DNA from 2 places in the Paenibacillus marinisediminis genome. Region 1 is predicted to be linked to the other one. Evidence: riboswitches for the same ligand, from Rfam matches in the RefSeq annotation. Region 1 holds a riboswitch; the other holds the start of a gene.
What was found. A riboswitch is a leader RNA that binds a small molecule or an ion and turns the genes downstream of it on or off. The one in region 1 is predicted to bind S-adenosylmethionine.
Positions count from the first base shown of each region.

Region 2: another riboswitch for S-adenosylmethionine. It lies ahead of ACXX53_RS12490 (methionine ABC transporter ATP-binding protein); the one in region 1 lies ahead of metA (homoserine O-acetyltransferase MetA).

Region 1 covers NZ_JBTGUH010000001.1:593,136-603,667, forward strand. The annotation lists gene thrS (threonine--tRNA ligase) at 1-1,077, opposite strand, end outside; gene ytxC (sporulation protein YtxC) at 1,490-2,410, opposite strand; gene mqnC (cyclic dehypoxanthinyl futalosine synthase) at 2,578-3,729, opposite strand; gene ACXX53_RS02690 (trans-sulfuration enzyme family protein) at 4,047-5,213, opposite strand; gene ACXX53_RS02695 (PLP-dependent transferase) at 5,217-6,428, opposite strand; gene metA (homoserine O-acetyltransferase MetA) at 6,430-7,371, opposite strand; SAM riboswitch class I at 7,503-7,637, opposite strand; gene corA (magnesium/cobalt transporter CorA) at 8,205-9,140, shown strand; gene ACXX53_RS02710 (HRDC domain-containing protein) at 9,216-10,289, opposite strand.
Region 2 covers NZ_JBTGUH010000004.1:282,810-293,341, forward strand. The annotation lists gene mqnE (aminofutalosine synthase MqnE) at 1-231, shown strand, start outside; gene ACXX53_RS12460 (NAD(P)/FAD-dependent oxidoreductase) at 393-1,466, shown strand; gene ACXX53_RS12465 (YuzB family protein) at 1,505-1,747, opposite strand; gene ACXX53_RS12470 (NifU family protein) at 1,840-2,085, shown strand; gene ACXX53_RS12475 (SDR family oxidoreductase) at 2,129-2,902, opposite strand; gene ACXX53_RS12480 (MetQ/NlpA family ABC transporter substrate-binding protein) at 3,056-3,889, opposite strand; gene ACXX53_RS12485 (methionine ABC transporter permease) at 3,997-4,668, opposite strand; gene ACXX53_RS12490 (methionine ABC transporter ATP-binding protein) at 4,668-5,696, opposite strand; SAM riboswitch class I at 5,885-6,031, opposite strand; gene ACXX53_RS12495 (Cthe_2314 family HEPN domain-containing protein) at 6,186-6,884, opposite strand; gene ACXX53_RS12500 (hypothetical protein) at 7,150-7,329, shown strand; gene ACXX53_RS12505 (COX15/CtaA family protein) at 7,330-8,259, opposite strand; gene ACXX53_RS12510 (thioredoxin family protein) at 8,503-8,841, opposite strand; gene ACXX53_RS12515 (DUF2515 family protein) at 8,983-10,254, shown strand; gene ACXX53_RS12520 (acyl CoA:acetate/3-ketoacid CoA transferase) at 10,311-10,532, opposite strand, start outside.

The DNA of each region.
Region 1 (10,532 bases):
ACGAAGCGGAAGATCACGATAGCTGCGCAGCTCGCTCTTGTACACCATCATATGGTGAGGGCAGTTCATTGGACGAAGAACAAGCTCCTCATTATCCATCGCCATTATAGGGAACATATCCTCTTGATAGTGATCCCAGTGCCCTGAAGTTTTATACAGCTCTACATTAGCCATTATTGGTGTATACACGTGGTTGTAGCCAAGACGTTCTTCCATGTCTACGATATAGCGCTCCATTGTACGACGAAGTGTCGCACCATTAGGCAGCCAGATCGGTAAGCCTTGACCCACTTCTTGAGAGAATGTGAACATCTTCAATTCTTTGCCGAGCTTGCGGTGATCGCGTTTCTTCGCTTCTTCCAAGTAATGTAGATGCTCCTCAAGCTGAGCCTTCTTCACGAAAGCTGTACCATATATGCGCTGCAGCATCTTATTCTTAGAATCGCCTCTCCAGTAAGCGCCAGCCAGGTTCATCAGCTTGAACACTTTCAGCTTGGATGTGCTTGGAACGTGAGGTCCACGGCAAAGGTCAAAGAATTCGCCTTGCTCATAGATCGTAATCTCCGCATCTTCTGGCAGATCGTTAATGAGCTCCAGCTTGAGCGGATCGTTAATGTCTGTATACACACGCAAAGCTTCTTCTCGGGTTACGACTTGACGGCGGATCGGCAAGTTTTCGTTGACGATGCGTTCCATCTCTTTCTCAATCTTCGGCAGGTCTTCCGGTGTCAGCGATATATTCATATCGATATCGTAGTAGAAGCCGTCTTCAATGACAGGTCCGATACCAAGCTTTACGTCTGCATCTCTGTACAAGCGTTTAATGGCCTGAGCCATTAGATGCGCAGAGCTGTGACGGATCACTTCCAGCCCTTCTTCAGAATCAGGCATAACGATTTCTACAGAAGAATCTGCTTCGATTGGCGTGTACAAGTCAACCACCTTTCCGTTCAGCTTGCCTGCTACTGCATTTTTCTTCAAACCGCTGCTGATCGAACCTGCAACATCTTCAATTGTAGTGCCTTGCTCGTATTCGCGAACAGCACCATCTGGTAAAGTAACTCGTACCATAGACATGTGTAAGCTCCTCCTTATACGCTAAATTAGCAACAAAAAAACACCCGCCCTATAAAAGGGACGAGTGTTATGTTATAACCCGTGGTTCCACCCTCATTCAATATATACATAAGCGTCTATGCTTCGCTTGCGCCATATATGGTGAAGCCGCATTCCAAGTATATATCCTTGAGCATTCTATAACGGGAATGAACCGTTGCATGATAATGAGAAGCGAATCCTAGCAGCTTCCGTTCCCATACAAAGCTCCGAAGGGGTAAATGCAAGTAATCGCCGAAGGGACTTTCAGCCGAGATCCCTCTCTCTGGACGGTTACAACCCTGCATCCATGGCTTCGTCAACGCCATATTGCTTGATGTAATTCAATATGGCATATTATATGCGATAACATCCCTGTTGGTCAAGGGCAATATCATGTGCATTGATCCTGTGAAGTCCAGTTTGGATTTAGAAATGCGGCGCACGATGGGCAGTAACCGCATACATGAACTCTGGCTTCAAATATTTGTTCAATCGTCTTGATCACTTGAGATTCTGGTTCACATGTGTGAATGACGATATGGCCTGGGGAGACATGAATAAGCGTGCTCACAATCATATCCTCCATTTCCATATCACAATCGATCGTCTCGACAACCATCCCGTCCATAATATGGGATGATTCCAATGGAAGCCACTGCTCATTCAGCAGCGTAAATTCGTGTCCGCCCTTATGAACGAGATGAGCTAACGGTATTTTGGTGTCCTGTATAAACACAAAATATTTTAACAAACTGATGAATTCCTGATACTGTCGTTCCAGCACATACTCATCCATGGCATATGCTACAACTTCACGGAGTTCTGTCACATAGCTGTCCAATCGAAACCGGATAAACCCATCGATGTGGAGCTGTGTATGTTCCTCCAAATAATGAAACAACACTTTCCGAAGCTTCATACAGCGCCGTTTTCGAGCTTCATGGTGAGTGCTGTCATCCATGCCGTTCAAGAGTTGGATGCAATACGCTTCAATCTTCTCTACATCAGACGGATCGATGTTTTTTTCTTTCTTGATTAATTCACGCAGCAGCGGAAGCTCCTTCACAGATAAAATGTATTCTGCAAGCGCTCTTGCAGCGCGATTCCACACATCCTGAGCTTGTAAAGCCAACTGGAAACCAGGGAGTCGACCTGAGCAAGTAATACTTGCCGACGAACCGGAATCAAACTTTTCCAATATAACGCCATTCGCCTGTGTATGTAAATCGTCCATTTCCTGCATCAACAGCCGAGACAACGATTCCAGCTCATTTCGAGCTCCATTCGATACCGATATGGTGAACAGCTCCATGAACTCACTCCTTTCTGTTCCTTATTCAGTATATGGGGGGGACGAAACAGATATACGAAGTGAGTATTGGTAATCCGAAGGAGCTTATATTGTCTGGCTTTTACATAGAAAAAGCGCAACGAGGACAGATTGCTCTGCTCCCCAATGCGCTTTATTAGATCGGTATATTAATTTTGCATAATAAAGTCCCGTTCAATCGTGTTCTGATCTTCATCAAATACGCGAAGAATATTGTATTGCGTATCACGCTGCGCAGGGATCTTACCCGCTTCACGGATATGGTCAAGAATGCTGCCGATGTTTACTTTGTGAGTCGCTCCAGCAGCAGACACAACATTCTCCTCAATCATCGTGCTGCCGAAGTCATTGCAGCCATACGAAAGCGTCATCTTGCCAATTTCCGGTCCCATCGTCACCCAAGAGGATTGGAAGTTCGGAATATTGTCCAGGAACAAGCGGCTGATCGCGAGAGTCTTCAAGTATTCTTCCGGCTTGACACGCTCCGCCTTCTTGATGGCTGTGTTGTCCGGTTGGAACGTCCATGGAATGAAGGCAAGGAAGCCTTTCGAAGGATACTTGCGCTCTATGCATTCATCTTGCGCAATACGCGTACGTTCCAGATGAAGCGCCCGCTCTTCCATCGACTCACCGAAGCCGATAACCATCGTCCCTGTTGTCGACATCCCTACCTGATGAGCAGTCTGCATCACATCCATCCACTCGCGCCATGTGCCTTTCAGACGGCTGATCTTGCTTCGAGTGCGGTCGTCCAGAATCTCTGCTCCACCACCCGGCAATGAATCTAAGCCCGCTTCATGAATCTGGCGGACAACTTCTTCAAGCGATAAACCGTCAGACACAGTCTTCATCTTCCAGATCTCCGCTGGAGAGAAGGAATGCATCGTAATGTTAGGGAAGCGCTTCTTAATGTTGCGCAGCAGCTCTGTATAATATGAAAATGGCAAATTCGGATTCGTTCCGCCCTGCATTAATATTTCTGTTCCGCCAACATCTATCGTTTCCTGAATCTTCTGGAAGATTGCTTCATCAGGAAGCACATATCCTTCCTTCGATCCTGGAGGTCGATAAAAAGCGCAGAAGCGGCAGTATACGTCGCATATATTCGTATAGTTAATATTTCGGCCGATAACGAAAGTTGTAATCGGTTCTGGATGCCACTTCAACATGACCTGATTCGCGGCATGCCCCATCTTCTCAATCTGATCGGATTCAAACAAAGTGATACAATCATCCGTAGTCATGCGCTCTCCGCGCAATACTTTATCCAATATGCGATCCACTGGAGATATCATCGTCATGGTCACTTCCCCTCTATGTTATTTTATACACAGGATGGGTCTACTCGAACCGCCCTGCTTATGCCTCTAATTGGTCTATACTCTTTCAGCTCATTAATTATGGTAATATCATGCAATAATGATTAAAGTCAAAGAACCATTACCCATCGTATCACAGTTTATCCATATTGTTAATCACTTGTTGTTCATCGTATGACGTATGCATGATGGAATTATTCCCATCGCCAAATAGCCGTTTCAGCACAAAACAGGAGTCCAAGGGCCACCCCTTGGACTCCTGTTCATTAGCTGCCACGAATGCTTCGCCTCAGGCAGCATCACAATGCTTGATCGAGATCCTCGATCAAGTCTTCAATATGCTCCAAGCCTACAGAGAAGCGTAGCAATCCATCCGTAATGCCGCGCTCATGACGCACAGCTTGCGGCATAGCTGCATGCGACATCATTGCTGGATAGGATAAGATGCTCTCAACAGCGCCTAGGCTTACGGCAACGAGCGGCAGCCGAACTTGATTCAGCACCTTCTTGGCACGCTCGCCAGAGCCGACATCAAAGGATACAACGGCGCCGTATCCTTTCGATTGACGCTCATGAATCTCGCGATGTGGATGGCTAGCCAGCCCCGGATAATAGACATTCGCAATATCCGATCTGCTGCTTAACCACTCAGCCAATCGGCGAGCGCTCTGCTCGCTGTGTGCCATCCGCGCCTCGAGCGTCTTCATACCGCGCATTAACAGCCAGCTATCTTGTACGCCGAGCACGGTACCGAGCCCATTTTGCAGCGCCTTAACTCGATTACCCAGCTCCTCATCATGAGTAACCGTTAATCCAGCCAGCACATCGCTATGTCCGCCCAGAAATTTCGTTGCGCTATGAAGCACGATATCAACACCCTGCTCGATCGGCCGCTGGTGATAAGGGGTCATAAAGGTATTATCCAATAAGGTGATAAGTCCCTTCGACTTCGCCCAAGCGCACACGGCGGCAATATCTGTGATCTTAAGCGTTGGGTTGGACGGCGTCTCCATCAAGACGCCTCTCGTGTTCGGTCGCAGCGCCGCTTCCACTCGATTCAGATCGGTCATGTCCACGAACGTCGTTTCAATCTGCAATCTGCTGAGAATTGTAGATAATAAACGATAGGTCCCTCCGTAGACATCCTCTGTTACGATCAGATGGTCCCCAGCGGAGAATAACAGTAATGTCGATGAGATGGCCGCCATGCCTGAAGCAAAGGCGAAGCCTCGAGTCCCGCCTTCCAATACAGCAATATATTGCTCCAGCGTTTCGCGCGTCGGATTGCCGGAACGAGAATAATCATGCTTAGGGGGATTATAGATGTCTTCGTGATGAAAAGTTGTCGCTTGAATGATGGGCACGCTGGATGCCCCTGTATGTTCGCAGATCTCACCGCCAAAGTGAATCAGCTTGGTCGCGAAGCGATCTGAATTCGGTTGCGTTGGTTCATTCGATTGGCTCATCTTCTATGCCTCACTTCCTACCGGCTGCTGTTCCTGCTGCGATACTTGCTCCTGTGCACAGCGGATCGCTTGATCGAGATCCGCTATCAGGTCATCCACATGCTCGATGCCTACCGAGAAGCGCAGCAGCTTATCATCCACGCCGACAGCATCGCGCACTTCCTGTGGAATGTCCGCGTGCGTTTGAACGGCGGGATACGTCATCAGCGATTCGACGCCTCCCAAGCTTTCCGCGAATGCGATCAGCTTGATCGAGGATAGGATCGGAGCGACGTAACGAGCATCCTTCAAGCGGAAAGAAAATATGCCGGTATTGCCCGAGCATTGCTTCTGCTGAATCTCGTATCCTTGATGCTTAGGCAGCGCTGGGTAATAGACCGTTTCAACCGCTTCATGCGCCTGCAGCCATTCCGCGATGCGAATGGCGTTATATTCATGGCGCTCCATTCGCAGTGCCAGCGTCTTCATGCCGCGCATGAGCTGATAGCTGTCCGTCGGTCCAAGACATGTGCCGATGGAATTGTGCAGGAAGGCCATTTCCTCGGACAGCTCTTTGCCCTTCGTCACGATGATGCCAGCTAGCACATCATTGTGTCCGCCTAGATACTTAGTCGCGCTGTGAACGACGATGTCAGCACCAAGCTCAAGCGGACGCTGAAAGAATGGTGTCATCAGCGTATTATCGACGATCGTGAGCATGTCATGCTTCTTCGCCCAGCTTGCCGCGGCCTCGATGTCCGATATCATCATCAGCGGATTCGTAGGCGTCTCGATAAACACCGCGCGAGTCGCTGGAGTTCGTAGCTTCTCCATCGTCTCGAGATCATTCGTGTCGACATATGAAGCTGTGATGCCGAATCGAGCAAGTATTCTTTCCAATATTCGATAAGTGCCGCCGTACAGATCCAAGGAGGCAATCAGATGATCACCCTGACTGAATAGAGCAAATACATTCTGGAGCGCGGCCATCCCCGAGCTGCAGGCGAAGCCGGCATCGCCTTGCTCCAGCAAGGCGGCGGCATCTTCAAGCACTGCTCGAGTCGGGCTCTTCGAGCGGGAATAATCATATCCCGTGCTCTGCCCGAGCCCTGGATGGCGAAATGCTGTCGCTTGATAGATCGGAAAGTTGATCGCTCCCGTCTTCGGGTCTTGGATGGATCCGATCTGAGCTAGTTGACTTTCTATGCGGTAGGAGCGTTCATCTCGTTCGATCATATTAGATACCGGCTCCCTCTTTGCGAGATTTAGCCGAGCTGAGAACATACGGTGTCTCTTGATATACGTAGTAGTTCAGCCAATTCGAGAACAGCAGATTAGCATGTGCTCTCCATGTGGAATATGGTGTTTGACTTGGATCGTTATTCGGGTAGTAGTTGATCGGAATATCCATCTCCATACCCTTGGCTATATCACGATCATATTCCCATTTCAGTGTATAAGGATCATACTCGGAATGACCCGTAGCAAATATCTGCCGTCCATCCTTGCTCGCAATGAGATACACTCCTGCTTCTTCCGACTCTGACAGAATGATAAGGTCTTCTACCTTAACGATATCTTCCTTTCGAACCTCCGTGTGACGGGATTGCGGAACAAGAAAACGTTCATCAAACCCGCGTGTGAGTCGAATATTCTCGGCTGTTAGAGAATGTGGAAACACACCGAAGCATTTCTTCTCAAGCGGAACCTTAGGGACACCGTAATGATAGTAAAGGCCTGCCTGTGAAGCCCAACAGATATGGAACGTTGAAGTCACATTTTCTTTCGACCATTCCATAATGCGGCACAGTTCTTCCCAATAGGTAACTTCTTCGAAGTCCATCTGCTCGACCGGAGCTCCCGTAATAATCATGCCGTCAAACTGCTCTTGCTCAATATCCTCAAATGTCTTATAGAAGCTAATCAGATGTTCAGCAGATGTGTTCTTGGATACATGTGTCGCAGGATGGAGCAGCGTCACATCCACCTGCAGCGGCGTATTGCCGATCAAACGAAGCAATTGCGTCTCCGTCGTTTCTTTCGTCGGCATTAGATTAAGAATAACAATTCGCAGCGGCCGGATATCCTGCTTATACGCGCGGGATTCAAGCATGACGAATATGTTCTCCTGAGTCAGTATTTCTTTAGCTGGTAAAGTATCCGGAATTTTAATCGGCATGACGTTCTCCTCCTTTGGAATGTGGTCTCAAATGAGACAATCAACTTGACAGGCATGGAAAGGACTTATGATCGCAAAAAAACCTTTCTCAATTCTTGAGAAAGGTTCATGTTAATAGAATTCATGCGCCTCTCTCATCTGTCAGCCCGTATCGGGATCTCCCCCATTCGGTTCTGCAAGAATTAGCACCGCTGCTTTATAGCTTGAGCTATAAGCCGGTTGCCGGATTTCATCGGGCTTGTCCCTCCACCTGCTCTTGATAAGATTGCCGTTGCATATTTAGTTCGGTCTTCATTTGGACTTGGTAATAATTTAAAGCATGCATGAGCATCCCGTCAAGCACTAATTCACAAAAATTTGAATTACTCCATATTCTAATTAAGGAATTGGTTGGCACAATATTTTGGTTGAAAGCCATTTTCATGAGGGTTATACTATACAAGTGCTTGGCATAGTCAAGCAACTAAACTTCACTAATAGAGGTGAATTCGGATGGATGGCGACCCGAGGCCGCGCCTAGGTATGAGCAAACAACCGAAAACGACGATTCGACGAGTGTGCAGGACTTGTTCAAGACCTGACGATTGTCGTCTGCCTGCATGGGTATCATGCACAGGCTGAGTAAGTCTATCTACCTATAACCATAGGGACCGACGCTAAGCCTAGTGTATGCGCGTGTCCGATGTGTACTTACCACGTCACACCTCGAGCTAAGATTCCCCATGACAACAAGGACGGCTTCGTTTGTCATGATTCATCCTCCCTCGCATGAATTGTCATTACAATGACAACACAAGCTACCTATATTATGGTGGCGAGAAGGAGTGGTGAACATGAAGATACGTCTCGTCCACGAAGGTGTATTTACACCTGTCGAAGACATTCAACTCACATTAACCCCGCCCGAGCAAGGTTTTTATTGGATCGACGCAGATTTAGACGATCTTGTTGTGCTGCAACCGCTGTTTAACATGCATGATCTTGCCGTTGAGGACTGTCTAAGCGAAGATGAACAGCGTCCAAAGATGGAGATTTATGAAGATCACTACTTTATAGTGGTAAACAGCATTCGATTCGATGACGAAGAAATCTTCTTGCGTGCACTCAATATTTTCTTAGGCAAGCATTACTTAATTACGGTTACAAGACAAAAGATCAACGAGCTCCGCACCATCAAACCCCTCTTATGGGAACAAGAAGTAGATACGTCGGATCGTATGCTTTATATTCTTGTCGATACGGTAGTGGATAGCTACTTTACGGTTGCTGATCGCATTGAAGCGAAAATCGATAATCTTGAAGAAGTCGTGCTGGTAAACGCCAAGAAATCACATCTGAACGAAATCATTAATCTGCGAAGCGAAATTCTGTGGCTGAAGAAGGGTCTTGGACCGCAGAAGGATGTGATCTTCGTGCTATATAACAAAGATCTGCGTTTGATTGATGATGATCTGCAGAAATATTTCCGAGACATTTATGAAAATGCCGTCAAAGTGGCTGAAACATTCGAAACGTTCCGCGACCTGATGGCGAACTTACGAGAATCTTATCATTCCAGCACTGCCAATCGCGCGAATGAAATTATGCGCGTATTCACCGCAGTAACAACGATCTTCATGCCTTTGACCTTTATTACCGGATTCTACGGAATGAACTTTGATTTTATTCCATTTCTACACCAGGAAAATGGGGCTGTCTATGTTGGCATCTTTATGCTTATTCTTGGATTGACCATGTTCTTCTGGTTTCGCAAGAAGGATTGGCTCTAAACGATTAGGTATCATTCAGAGGGGCATTCCCTTCATCCTGGTTACACGCCTCGATGATAGGGAATGCCCTTTGCTTTATGCGCTTTGTTGATTGCTTGCTCGTTTGCGGCTAGTTCTCGACGATTGTCCACTTGCTGCCGAGTCCATGGTAAGACGCAGCAGACGAATGCGCTCATATCGGCGCTGCAGCTCCGAACCAGTGCCCGTCAGCGCTTCTTCGCCGTATATGCGTACGAACACTGGCTTTAAATACTCTGGACCAAGCTCAGTCAAGGCATTGCGAATCGCCAGAAGCTCCTCCTCTGGAGTATCTGCCAGTTCTATGTTTACAAATGAAAGCACGTCATAGCCTTCTTCAGCTAAGGTTTCGATGCGCATCAGCAGTTCACGACGATCCACCTCCAGCCGCTCCATTAGCTCTCCAGCGCCCAAACCGTCGCGCACCCCCTCCAGCAGGACACGGCGCTGCATTAAACGGCTTAACTCCGCATCCATCTTCGTCCGTTCCTGTTCGTATACCCACTGGACAAATGCAGTCTCTGTAACCGCCCCTTCCACCCAATCGAGCGGAAAGCTGGTGCTGCGCTCTACCGTCTTCGTAATCGCTGTAATCGCATCCGCGAAAGATTTCACCTTGGCTTCCCCGAAGCCCGGGAGCTGGCGGAGCTCTTCTGCATTATGCGGTACGAAGGCGCTCACCAGACGAAGCATCCGATTCGTCGCGATCCAGTACGGCGCTCGTCGCAGACTGCTTGCCGTCTCTCGGCGCCATTGCGCAAGCCGCTCGTAGAGCTTATCATCGGAATGCAGCTCGCCATAACAGCTGATCCATTCATTCCGTTCCTTCATCCGCCGCTCATGAAGATTCGTATCCGGCATAAATCCAAGCGCCGGCTGATAACCTTCTCGCAGCAGTCGTGCAACTCCCCCGCGAAGCGCTGCCCGCATCTCCATCCATACGCTTCCCTCATACCATGTACCAGACGTGTCTACATCTGCTGCTTGCTGTGCCTCATCATGCCCAACTGCTTCATCCGGCTCCCACAGTACAATCCACTTTCCTGCTTCTTCACCTGCACTCAGCAGGCCTGAGCGAAGGCTTTCACCTTCAACCTGTTTTTCCATTCGTGCCATCCATACAACTTGCATATCCCATACCTCCATATGATCAGTTTCACAACGAGACAACAGAGTGAGGAGGATGAGCTTCTATAGGAATAGAAAAGCACCCCTTCGACGCCTTCTGCCGTCAAAGAGGTGCTTCCTCGTTCTAGTTATGAATTAATAACATTATAGCACGATACTCTTATCTGTCAATGTTTGGAATATGATAGAGTTGATAGAGTTGATAATAACTAGGACCACACTTCCAACATATGGTGACATCCATTA
Region 2 (10,532 bases), on a different contig from region 1:
CATATCAAAGCGTACTTTATCAACATCGGCACACAGTTAACGCAGATGGCACTGACATTTGGCGCGTCCGATGTTCATGGTACGATCGTTAAAGAACGAATCAGTCACGCGGCCGGCGCTCTTACGCCTGAAGGCTTGACTCGTGACGAATTGATCTGGCTCGTGAAGGGCGCAGGCCGCACACCGATCGAGAGAGACACGTTCTATAACGTCATTGAAGTGTACGAATAGATGGTAGATACCGCAGAAGAACTGCGGTGTACTAGAGAAGCGACACCCATGCCAAGACACCATAGAATCGCTATGTGGAGATTCGGATGATCTATACTGTGCTGCGTCCTGCGTGGACGAAAATCATCTTAACATTTGGCATCTTGGGAGGATAATCAAACATGAAGCGCTTTGTAGTTTGTGGTGGAGGATACGGCGGTCTAGCTCTTATTAATCGTTTGTTGGAACAAGGACTTCCAGCTAATATCGAGATTATACTTATTGACCGAATGCCGTTCCAGGGATTAAAGACAGAATACTATGCTTTGGCGGCGGGAACCGTGTCCGACTTAGAAATTCGGGTTGCCTTTCCAATAGACCCGCGCGTTACGATCCGATATGGTGAAGTAACCAGCATCGACCTTGATGCTAACCTAGTCCATTTGCATGAGCAGGACCCTATCTCCTATGACCAATTGGCGATTGCGCTTGGATGCACAGATCGTTATCACGGCATACCGGGTGCGGACTTGTTCGGCAACAGCATTCAGAGCTTGTCGAGTACGAGAAAAACATATCAGTTGATTAACGATGTAAAGCCATATGGGCAAATAAGCATTGTTGGCGGCGGCTTGAGCGGAGTCGAGATGGCAGCGGAACTGCGTGAGAGCCGACCTGATCTGAATATTCGAATATTGGATCGAGGCACACGTTTAATGTCTTCTTTCCCAGAGAAGCTGTCTACTTATATATCGGAATGGTTCACGGAACATGACATAGAGCTTCGCTCGCGCATGAACGTTTCCCGCTTAGATCAAGGAGTCATCTATAATCGGTTAGAGAACAGCGAAGAAGCTATCAGCTCCGATGTCACGGTATGGACTGCAGGGATTCAACCCGTAGCGCAAGTTCAGGAGCTTATGGTTCCGAAGGATCCGCAAGGGCGCATCCTGCTGAACAGCTATCACCAAATACCGGATTATCCGAATGTATTTGTAGTTGGGGATTGCGCCAGCTTGACCTTCTCGCCAAGTGCTCAGGCTGCAGGCGCTCAGGGTGAACAGATCGCTGACGTCGCATTAGCGCAGTGGAAAGGCGAAACCCCGCAGCTTGGGAAGATTAAACTGAAGGGAGTACTTGGCTCCCTAGGGAAGAAGAGCGGCTTCGGTATGCTGGGCAAGCGTCCAATGGTCGGCTTCGTACCGCGCGTGATTAAGAGCGGCGTATTGTGGATCTCGAAGCATCACATCGGATAGCTGAACCAAAAATGGGAACCCTCGAGTATCATTTACTCCTAAGGTTCCCATTCTTCAATTTCCTTAATCTTGATCTTTATCGCTTCTAACAGCTTCTCTGCTGTCTCTGCCGCGACAGTTTCCCCGTTTACCAGCGCATACGGGAACATATAGCATTCACCGCAGTTGCCAAGACAGCCGTATTCGATGACATCAACATCTGGATTCTGCTCCAATTGTCGCAAGACCTCGTCTGTGCCATGATGCATGTTGCCTACGCAGAATTCAATGATAGGTCTCATTGACAATCGTCCTTTCTTTGAGCTTAGTCCTTTGATTTTAGTTCGCTTTATAATATAATAACAGTAGCATGGATGAAAGGAGTTGGCTAGTAATGAGTGAAACTTCACAAAACAGCATGTATGATGAAGTGCTGGAAGTGTTGGATAAATTGCGTCCGTTCCTGCAGCGCGACGGCGGTGACGTTGAATTGGTCGATGTTGAGGACGGTATCGTGAAATTGCGTCTGATGGGCGCTTGCGGCAGCTGCCCTAGCTCCACGATCACGCTTAAAGCCGGCATTGAACGCGCTTTGGTTGAAGAAGTCGAAGGCGTACAGGAAGTCGTTCAAGTATTCTAATGATGAAGAAGGAGTCTTGCCCTCGCGGCAAGACTCCTTTTGTTTATCTAATATTATTACGAATCGGATCCAGCCCTCCGGAAACGTTGATAATATTCCCCGTTATGAAGTCGGACTTATCCTCGCATAGAAACCGAATCGTGCGCGCGACATCCTCACCTGTGCCAGGTCTGCCCCGAGGCGTCTCCTCATCACGTATGTTCATTACGTCATCGATCAACGCTTCCTTATAATGACCGCGAATATCCCCTGGACAGAGCATATTCACCGTTATACCATAAGTTGCCTCTTCCACTGCCAACGTCTTCGTAAAGGAAACGAGTCCTACCTTGGCTGCCGCATATACTGCGCGATGCGGCCAAGCACGCGCCTCGACAGCATGACCGAAGCCATAATGGATAATGCGCCCCCATCCCTTCGCGCGCATATCTGGCAGCAGCAGATGATCAAGCAGCATAACACCGGTCAAATTGCCATTCATTAAATATAAGATATCTTCTTCCTCATAATCGCTGAACAACCGCCGTTCCCGAATAAAGGGTCCTGCATTATTGATGACGATATCCGGCGATCCCAACTGTTCCTTCGTCTCGCTGACCAGCCGTTTCACATCTTCCCGCTTCGATATGTCGGCGCCGATTGCCGCACAGCGCACTCCCTTATCTTCAATTGTACGCCGTAGTGTCATCGCTTCCGGTTCACTGTGCACGTAATTAATGACAATATCATAACCCGCGTCAGCAAGCGACAATGCGGCAGTCTTGCCAAGCCCCTTGACACTTCCTGTTATTAGCGCGATCTTACGCTTCTGCTCCACGTCGTTTCCATCCCCCCCGGGCTATTCCTGAACATTAATTTCAGTATAGAATATATAACCATTAAGAACAACCGAACGAAGATTTCAACGGTAAGCTACTAATACGACACATAAAAAACCCAGCGCCCGCAGGCACTGGGTTATAGGCTTGATTTAGAATGCAGGAACGATTGCTCCCTTGTACTCCGTTTCAATAAATTGCTTCACTTCATCGGATTGCAGTGCAGCGACTAACTTCTTAATCGCATCGCTGTCCTTGTTATCCTCACGCGCAACCAAAATGTTGGCGTAAGGGGAATCCTTATCCTCGATGAAGAGTGCATCTTCCATCGGATTAAGTCCAGCTTGAAGAGCATAGTTCGTGTTGATCAGAGCAAGCTCCACCTCGTCCAATACACGCGGCAGCATTGCTGCTTCAACCTCTTTAAACTCGATGTTCTTCGGGTTCTCTACGATATCACGCTTAGTGGCATTCAAGCCTGCACCGTCTTTAAGCTTGATAACCCCTTGCTTCTCAAGCAGGAGCAGAGCGCGCCCGCCATTCGTCGCATCGTTCGGAATCGCGATTGTTGCTCCGTCTGTCAGCTCGTCCAGCGACTTAATCTTCTTCGAATATCCGCCAAACGGCTCAATATGCACATTGCCTACGGATACCAGGTTCATGCCTTTTTCAGCATTTTGCTCGTCTAGATATGGCTTATGCTGAAAGAAGTTCGCGTCCAGCTGCTTCTCATACAACTGTGTATTGGGAATCACATAATCCGTAAATTCTTTAATTTCCAGTTCAATGCCCTGCTCCTTCAGCTTCGGCGCGACAAGCTTCAATATATCCGCATGCGGCATCGGTGATGCGCCAACTACCAATTTCGTTGTCTCAGAGCCAGTTGAAGCGCCGTTAGCTCCATTTGATTCCTCAGGCTTACTGCCGCACGCTGCAAGCAGTGTCACCAAGCTTACTAATACCAATACAACAAGACCTTTTTTCATCTGAATATCTCCTCTCGATGTCCCCTTTTATAGTTTTCTTTCATGGTGTCGTTCCTATAGGGTCATTTATTTATATTTAAAGCTGTATAAGCTGGCTTCTAATGTTATTACTTGCGGGAAAAGTGTTTCACTAGTATATCGCCAATCCACTGCAGCACCTGAACGAGCACGATCATTAGTATGATCGAGACGATCATGACACTCGGCTCATATCGGTGGTAACCGTAACGAATCGCTAAGTCACCTAATCCGCCGCCGCCGATCATACCTGACATAGCTGTATACGAAACGAGTGTAACAGCTGTTATCGTCGTGCCAGCGATCAAGCCAGGCATCGCTTCTGGCAGCAGCACTTTGCGAACGATTTGCCAAGTTGAAGCTCCCATTGCCTGTGCTGCCTCGATAACCCCGCGATCTACTTCACGCAGCGACGTTTCAACTAGGCGGGAGAAGAACGGCGCCGCTGCAATAACGAGCGGTGGAATCGTCCCCTCAACCCCGATCGAGGTTCCTACGAGAAGCTTCGTAAGCGGTATGATGAAGATCATCAAGATGATGAACGGTACCGAGCGCAGAATGTTTACGATGAATGACAGCACGCTATATAGCATTCGAACGTACCGACTCTGAGATTTACCCGTTAAGAACAGCAGTACACCTAGCGGCAAGCCGAGAATGAATGTAAATACCACTGAGAATAGCATCATCTGCAACGTATCAACAGTAGCAGTTCCGATCTCGCTCCAATCTAATCCTGTAAAATCAATGCCGAACAGCATTATGCAAGCACCTCCACTTCAAGCCCTTTTTCCTTCAAGCCTGCAATAGCTTGCTCGACTGCAGTACGCTCGCCATCGAGACGAACCACAAGCTGTCCATACGGCACATCCTTCATTTTAGAAATCGTACCCTGCAGGATAGCGAAATGAACACCAGCGGCCACCAACACCCGGTTCAATATCGGCTCATAGGTGACATCACCCAAGTAATCGATCTTCACGACTACAGAGCCATCTCCTCCCAGCTTCTTGAACGATGCCCATGGCTGAATATCGTCATGATGGCTTTCTTCTAATATAAATTCGCGTGTAACCTGATGCTTCGGCTTCAGGAACACTTCAACTACACTTCCTTCTTCGACGATGCGTCCGCCGCTGATGACGGCGACCTTATCGCATATCGTCTGAATCACATGCATTTCATGCGTGATCAGTACGATTGTGATGCCGAGATCGCGATTGATCTGCAGCAGCAGCTCCAGAATGGATTGCGTCGTCTGCGGGTCAAGTGCCGATGTCGCTTCATCACAGAGGAGCACCTTCGGATCGTTCGCTAATGCGCGAGCAATTCCGACACGCTGCTTCTGTCCACCGGACAGCTGAGCCGGATACTTGTCGCGGTGCTCTTCCAGACCAACCAAGCGTATGAGTTCATTGACTCTTGCGTTCACTCTTTCCTTAGAATGCTTGTAGAGACGCATTGGAAATGCAATATTGTCAAACACCGTAGCAGATGACAGTAAATTAAAATGCTGAAAGATCATGCCGATCTTGCTGCGCTGCTGTTGTAATTCCTGCTTCGACAGCTTCGTCAGATCAACGCCGTCAATAATAACTTCTCCAGATGTAGGACGCTCCAGCAGATTCATACTGCGAAGCAAGGTACTCTTGCCTGCGCCTGAATGACCGATAATTCCGTATATTTCACCAGCCTGAATCTGGAGGTCGATATGTTCTAATGCCAGCAGCCCTGCTTCCCCTTTGCGAGGACTGGGATAGCGCTTGGACAACTCTTTAATGTGTATCATGCTCTAGCACATTCCTTTCTACTTTCGTGATAACTTACATCATGATCATCGTGATATATCAGTAAGAGAACATCATTATTCTTGGCGAAACTCTCCATCATAATGCCAAAAAGCCCCTCTCAGCAGATGCCAAGAGGGGCTTCATATCTATACCGTTCAACATAAATAGGCGGCACATATAAACCCTTCTCTCATCTGCCAGAATGCTGTTATGCATCCTGAAGGAATTAGCACCATAGACATCATGCAACTATTCGCCGTAGCGAAACTTACTGGGTTGCATGATCGGTTGCCGGGCTTCATCGGGCCTGTCCCTCCGCCTCTCTTGATGAGATCAGTCTTGATTCGTTCTTTGTACAGAAACGAGATCAAGTTGATTATGATTATCACATCGATCTTATGAAGTTATTGCCAAAGTATAAAGCAGTCTATCAGGCAAGTCAACAGCCAATAATTTACAACAAACACAGATCGAATCGAGGTATACGTTTATTTGAAATGATGGAGCTGTTCAAACACCGCCGTTAATACGTGACACACCATGAGATAGCCCTCACGCAGATCATCTACATTGTTCTTAATGTTCTCCAGCTTGATCTTCTCATTCAAGCTGCGATGCCGCTGCCACAGATCATCCTGCATCTCTGTGTTCATATGGTGAATCTCCGTATTACGGCGTTTGCGCAGACGCTGCAGGGCATCACTATGCTGCTCCTTCAATTCGATCAAACGATTCGTCAATTGCGGTGTGACACCCTTCGACCGCATCTGGCGCACTACGGTATAGAAAGAGAAGCGGCTCTTCACCTTATCAGTCTCTAGATTCAGCGCTTCATTAAGCAGCGTCCCCAGTTTATCCAGCACGGAAAAAACTCGTATGAAGCCGTCCTTGTAGAAATACACATGACGATAATAATCGTCCAACTCGGATTCATTCATCTCTTCTTGATACTGCTTCGTCACGCGCTCCGCGAATCGTTCTGACGCATAGACGCTCTGCTCCAGCTCATCAAGTGACGTCTTGAGACCAACGGTCCACACTTCATATTTGCACCAATCTTGCTTCGGATCCCCGTGCTTTACCATCTGAGAACGAACCATTTGTACATATTGATCCATGGCGTCCATCGCCTGCTTGATTTCACCATCGTCCACACGAGGCGGTTCGCCGAACAGTATTCGGAGCATGCTAAGCCCTCCATTCACCATTGATATGACATCGCCAATATCCCATGTAATGGTTTAGAATTCCTCAGATAAACAACTCTTAACCGTCATCATCCTCTTATACCTATAGATAACGACACTTTCAGCGCTTATCAGACAGGTGACAACAATGTAAGGCGAACGTAAGTCAGCGCAATGGCTAGCCTCAGCCTCGAGATGTACAATGAACTCAACAAGCAAGCGAACAGACGCTTACACATCATTTTTCAATAGGGGGAACATTCAGATGAATGCACAAGCAAAGAACACATTTACAGTATCAAATAATGACAAGCAGCATATGGAGCTCAAACCGAGCATTAGTTGGAATGTGCGATGGGTAGAGGCCGTTAAAGCTACAGCTTGCGTCTTGTTTCTAGGGACAAGCATCGATGAGCAGCAGCGCACTGTCATGAAAAGCGCATAATCATGCTGACAGCTCCTGCTGCTTCTGCTCTCTCAACTGCCATACTCTTACGCTCATATAGCACAGAACACTAAACATACCGCAAATGAACACTGTATGAAGCAAGCTCGAAAACAGCAGCAGATTCTCATCCATGATCGTGAACACGACGAGTGCCCCGGTCAATATTTGCCCTAAGCAGAGCACTAACGTCCAGATGCCGCATAATTGAATCTCGCGATTATTCTTATGATGATGGTAGGCAAAATGGGCCATTGTCGCGACTACAACAAACAGCAGCGCTGCTGCCACACGATGCATGAATGCGATCAGCGTCCCGCCCGTTAGATCGGGAATGAGCTCGCCATTGCAGAGCGGCCATCCGCTGCAACCACCTGCAGATTGGGTATGACGGACAAACGCGCCTACGTAGATGACGATATAAGTGTACAGCAATGTAAACCATACGCCATAACGAAACACATCCTTTACAAGCTGTTGGCCGTTGGATGGCTGCGGCTTCAATCCTATAGAATAGTTGCGCAATGACAGACTTAATAAGAATGAAGAGGCGAATGCAATTAGCGAGAAGCCGAAATGCAGGGCCATTACAGCTGCATTTTGTTGATAAACAACTGCAAGTGCGCCCATCATAGCCTGAACAACAGTGAAGATTAGCGTTAACCCCCCGTATATCCTGCTGTCTCGCAGGTCTCGAGCATATTTCCAGAGTAAGATAAACATCAATAGTACGAGCAAACCTACAACCCCGGTTACGAGGCGATGCGAATATTCAATCAAGGATTCGATCGTATAGGCGGGTATAAACTTTCCGTTGCATAACGGCCAATCCGTTCCACAGCCTCTACCAGAACCCGTTTTCGTTACTACCGCCCCATTGAGCACAACGATAAACATCCCAATGCATACGGTATAGGCAAGCCTCTTCATTTTAAGCAATAGGTTTGTATCCAAACGTTTCACCTGACCTATAATTCAGAATCTGCACACCAAGTACCAACTTGTTCCAGTCGACATCATTATACTAGAAAAGGCAATTCTGTGAACAACCAAATTGTGACAATTGTAACACCAATATCATCCAATCACATAAGTATTTTTGTGTGTTGCTTCAACCGTTCCAGATTGACGAAAAAAACCGCTCCCTGACGGGAACGGCTGCTAGCAGGTGAATTATTTCATTGCATTGCTGACGGCGATCGCTCGTTCCACAAACTGCTCGATCTCCGGACGAGTCTTGCGTAATTTATTAACGAAACGGATAACTTCTTTACCGCCCTTGAAGGCGACAAAGCTCGGGATACCGAGAATGTGATTGCGCTCTGCAACCGACAGAAGCGCTTCCGCATCAACCTCTATGAAGGTAACCTCTGGATTAGCGCTTTCGATGTCAGGCATGAATGGATCGATGAAATGACAATCCGGGCACCAAGTTGTTTTGAACACTGCTATCGTCAACGCAGGCTCGTGGATTATCGCTTCAAAGCGCTCTTCTGATTGTATCTTTTCCATATTGGAACCCTCCTAACTTTTGTTCACTTCAACATATACCATCACTTTTCCGCTGTCAAATTAACTTTAGGTTACAATCCGCTGAAATACGGGCATAATGGATAACATTTCAACAAATATGGGAAGGGATGCGGTTATTCCGTGACTTCAGCTAATTCTCCCCGTTGGGTCACGCTGCTTAAGCTTATTCAGCAGCTTACCAGGACTGCTTACAATACAGCGCGCCAGCAGATGAATACGTTGCTCGCTATGTGGAGATCGCCCAGATCGGGAATGCTGGAATGGAATCCCGCTCAAGCACAGCGTGTAGAGGAACGAGTTCGTCGAAGCATTGCGGAACAGGATGCGAATCGTCCTATTCAGAAAAAGGCTGATCCAAACAAGGGCAAGCCCCTAGTAAAAGAAGAACGTGAAATCGTGCGCCACATCGAGCGGTCAGTGCGCAATATGAACCGCAGCAATATTACCCGAACACATGCCTACGCGAGTATCTATCAAGCTTATCCCGAATTGCATTGGGCCATGCTTGCGCATATGGTATCCCGCAACGGCGGATGGAATATGACCGATCTGCAAGGCAATGTGCTGCCTGCCATCATGGATAGCGAGCGTCGATTATGGATGTATCGCACGCTGGAGCGGTGCAACGCGCTTATCTTTCAAGACGCCTATCCGCAGCTATTGCTGTATGCCGCCAGCAGGCGATTGGGGCGAAGCTTGTTTCATCTGCTGCCGATCTTCCACGTCTCCTCTTTCATGTCACCGTTCTGGGAGTCGTTCTGGATTCAACCGAACAGCCCTCTGCTTACGACTGCACTGATTATTAATGAGCAGCACGTTATTGAAGGCCGTGTTGTGCGCAGCGAGGAATATGTGAAGCATGTCATAGGACGAACAGACTTCTCGCTTCATGGAATCGTACAGATGAATCAAGTCGTATTTCCGGTCGGCACACCGAACATAGCCGCTCCTATGCCGCTGTATGGCTTGACATTGGAGAAATTCGACAGCATCAAAGAACGCATTTCTTTTGGCAAGCAATTGTACACCCTGCTGTTTGATGTACCTGAAGTGAATGCTGGGGCGCATCGCTTCATGCAAACCGTTCCGCACACGGCTTCACGCTCAGATTATTGGCCTCACCGCTTTACCAGTCGACGTCCATCGACTAGCAACTCTAGACATGAGCAGAAGGTAAATCACGATCTGCTCATCTACAGTCCTAAGCTTAATGACGCTTGGAAAGACGATCGACACGCACCGATCGAGCCAGGGGACTGGCTTCGAAGAGACGATGTGCTGCAGGAATTGTTTCTTCCGCCAACTCCAGCAGCGCGTGCCGCATATATGTCGGACTTGCACGAATTGATGTGGGATGAATTGATCGACATCGCCCAATTGGCGCAAGAATAAACCGTGATTGGCCACCCCTCCAGGGACATAGCCGATCACGGTTTATTTTTTGTTACCTATGATCCTATAAACAGCTCGCTATTCATCAGCTTCAGCGAATCTGAGATTAGCGGTCGTACTGTCATATGAGCCAAAATGTCTTCTTCAAGCCGCACTCCTGGCGCAATCTCGGTTAAGAGCAGCCTTCCCTCTAAGAGCTCGAATACCGCTCGTTCCGTCACATACAAGACTTCAACGCCTTTGCTAGCGGCGTATGCAGCCGGAAAGGTCAGATGCTC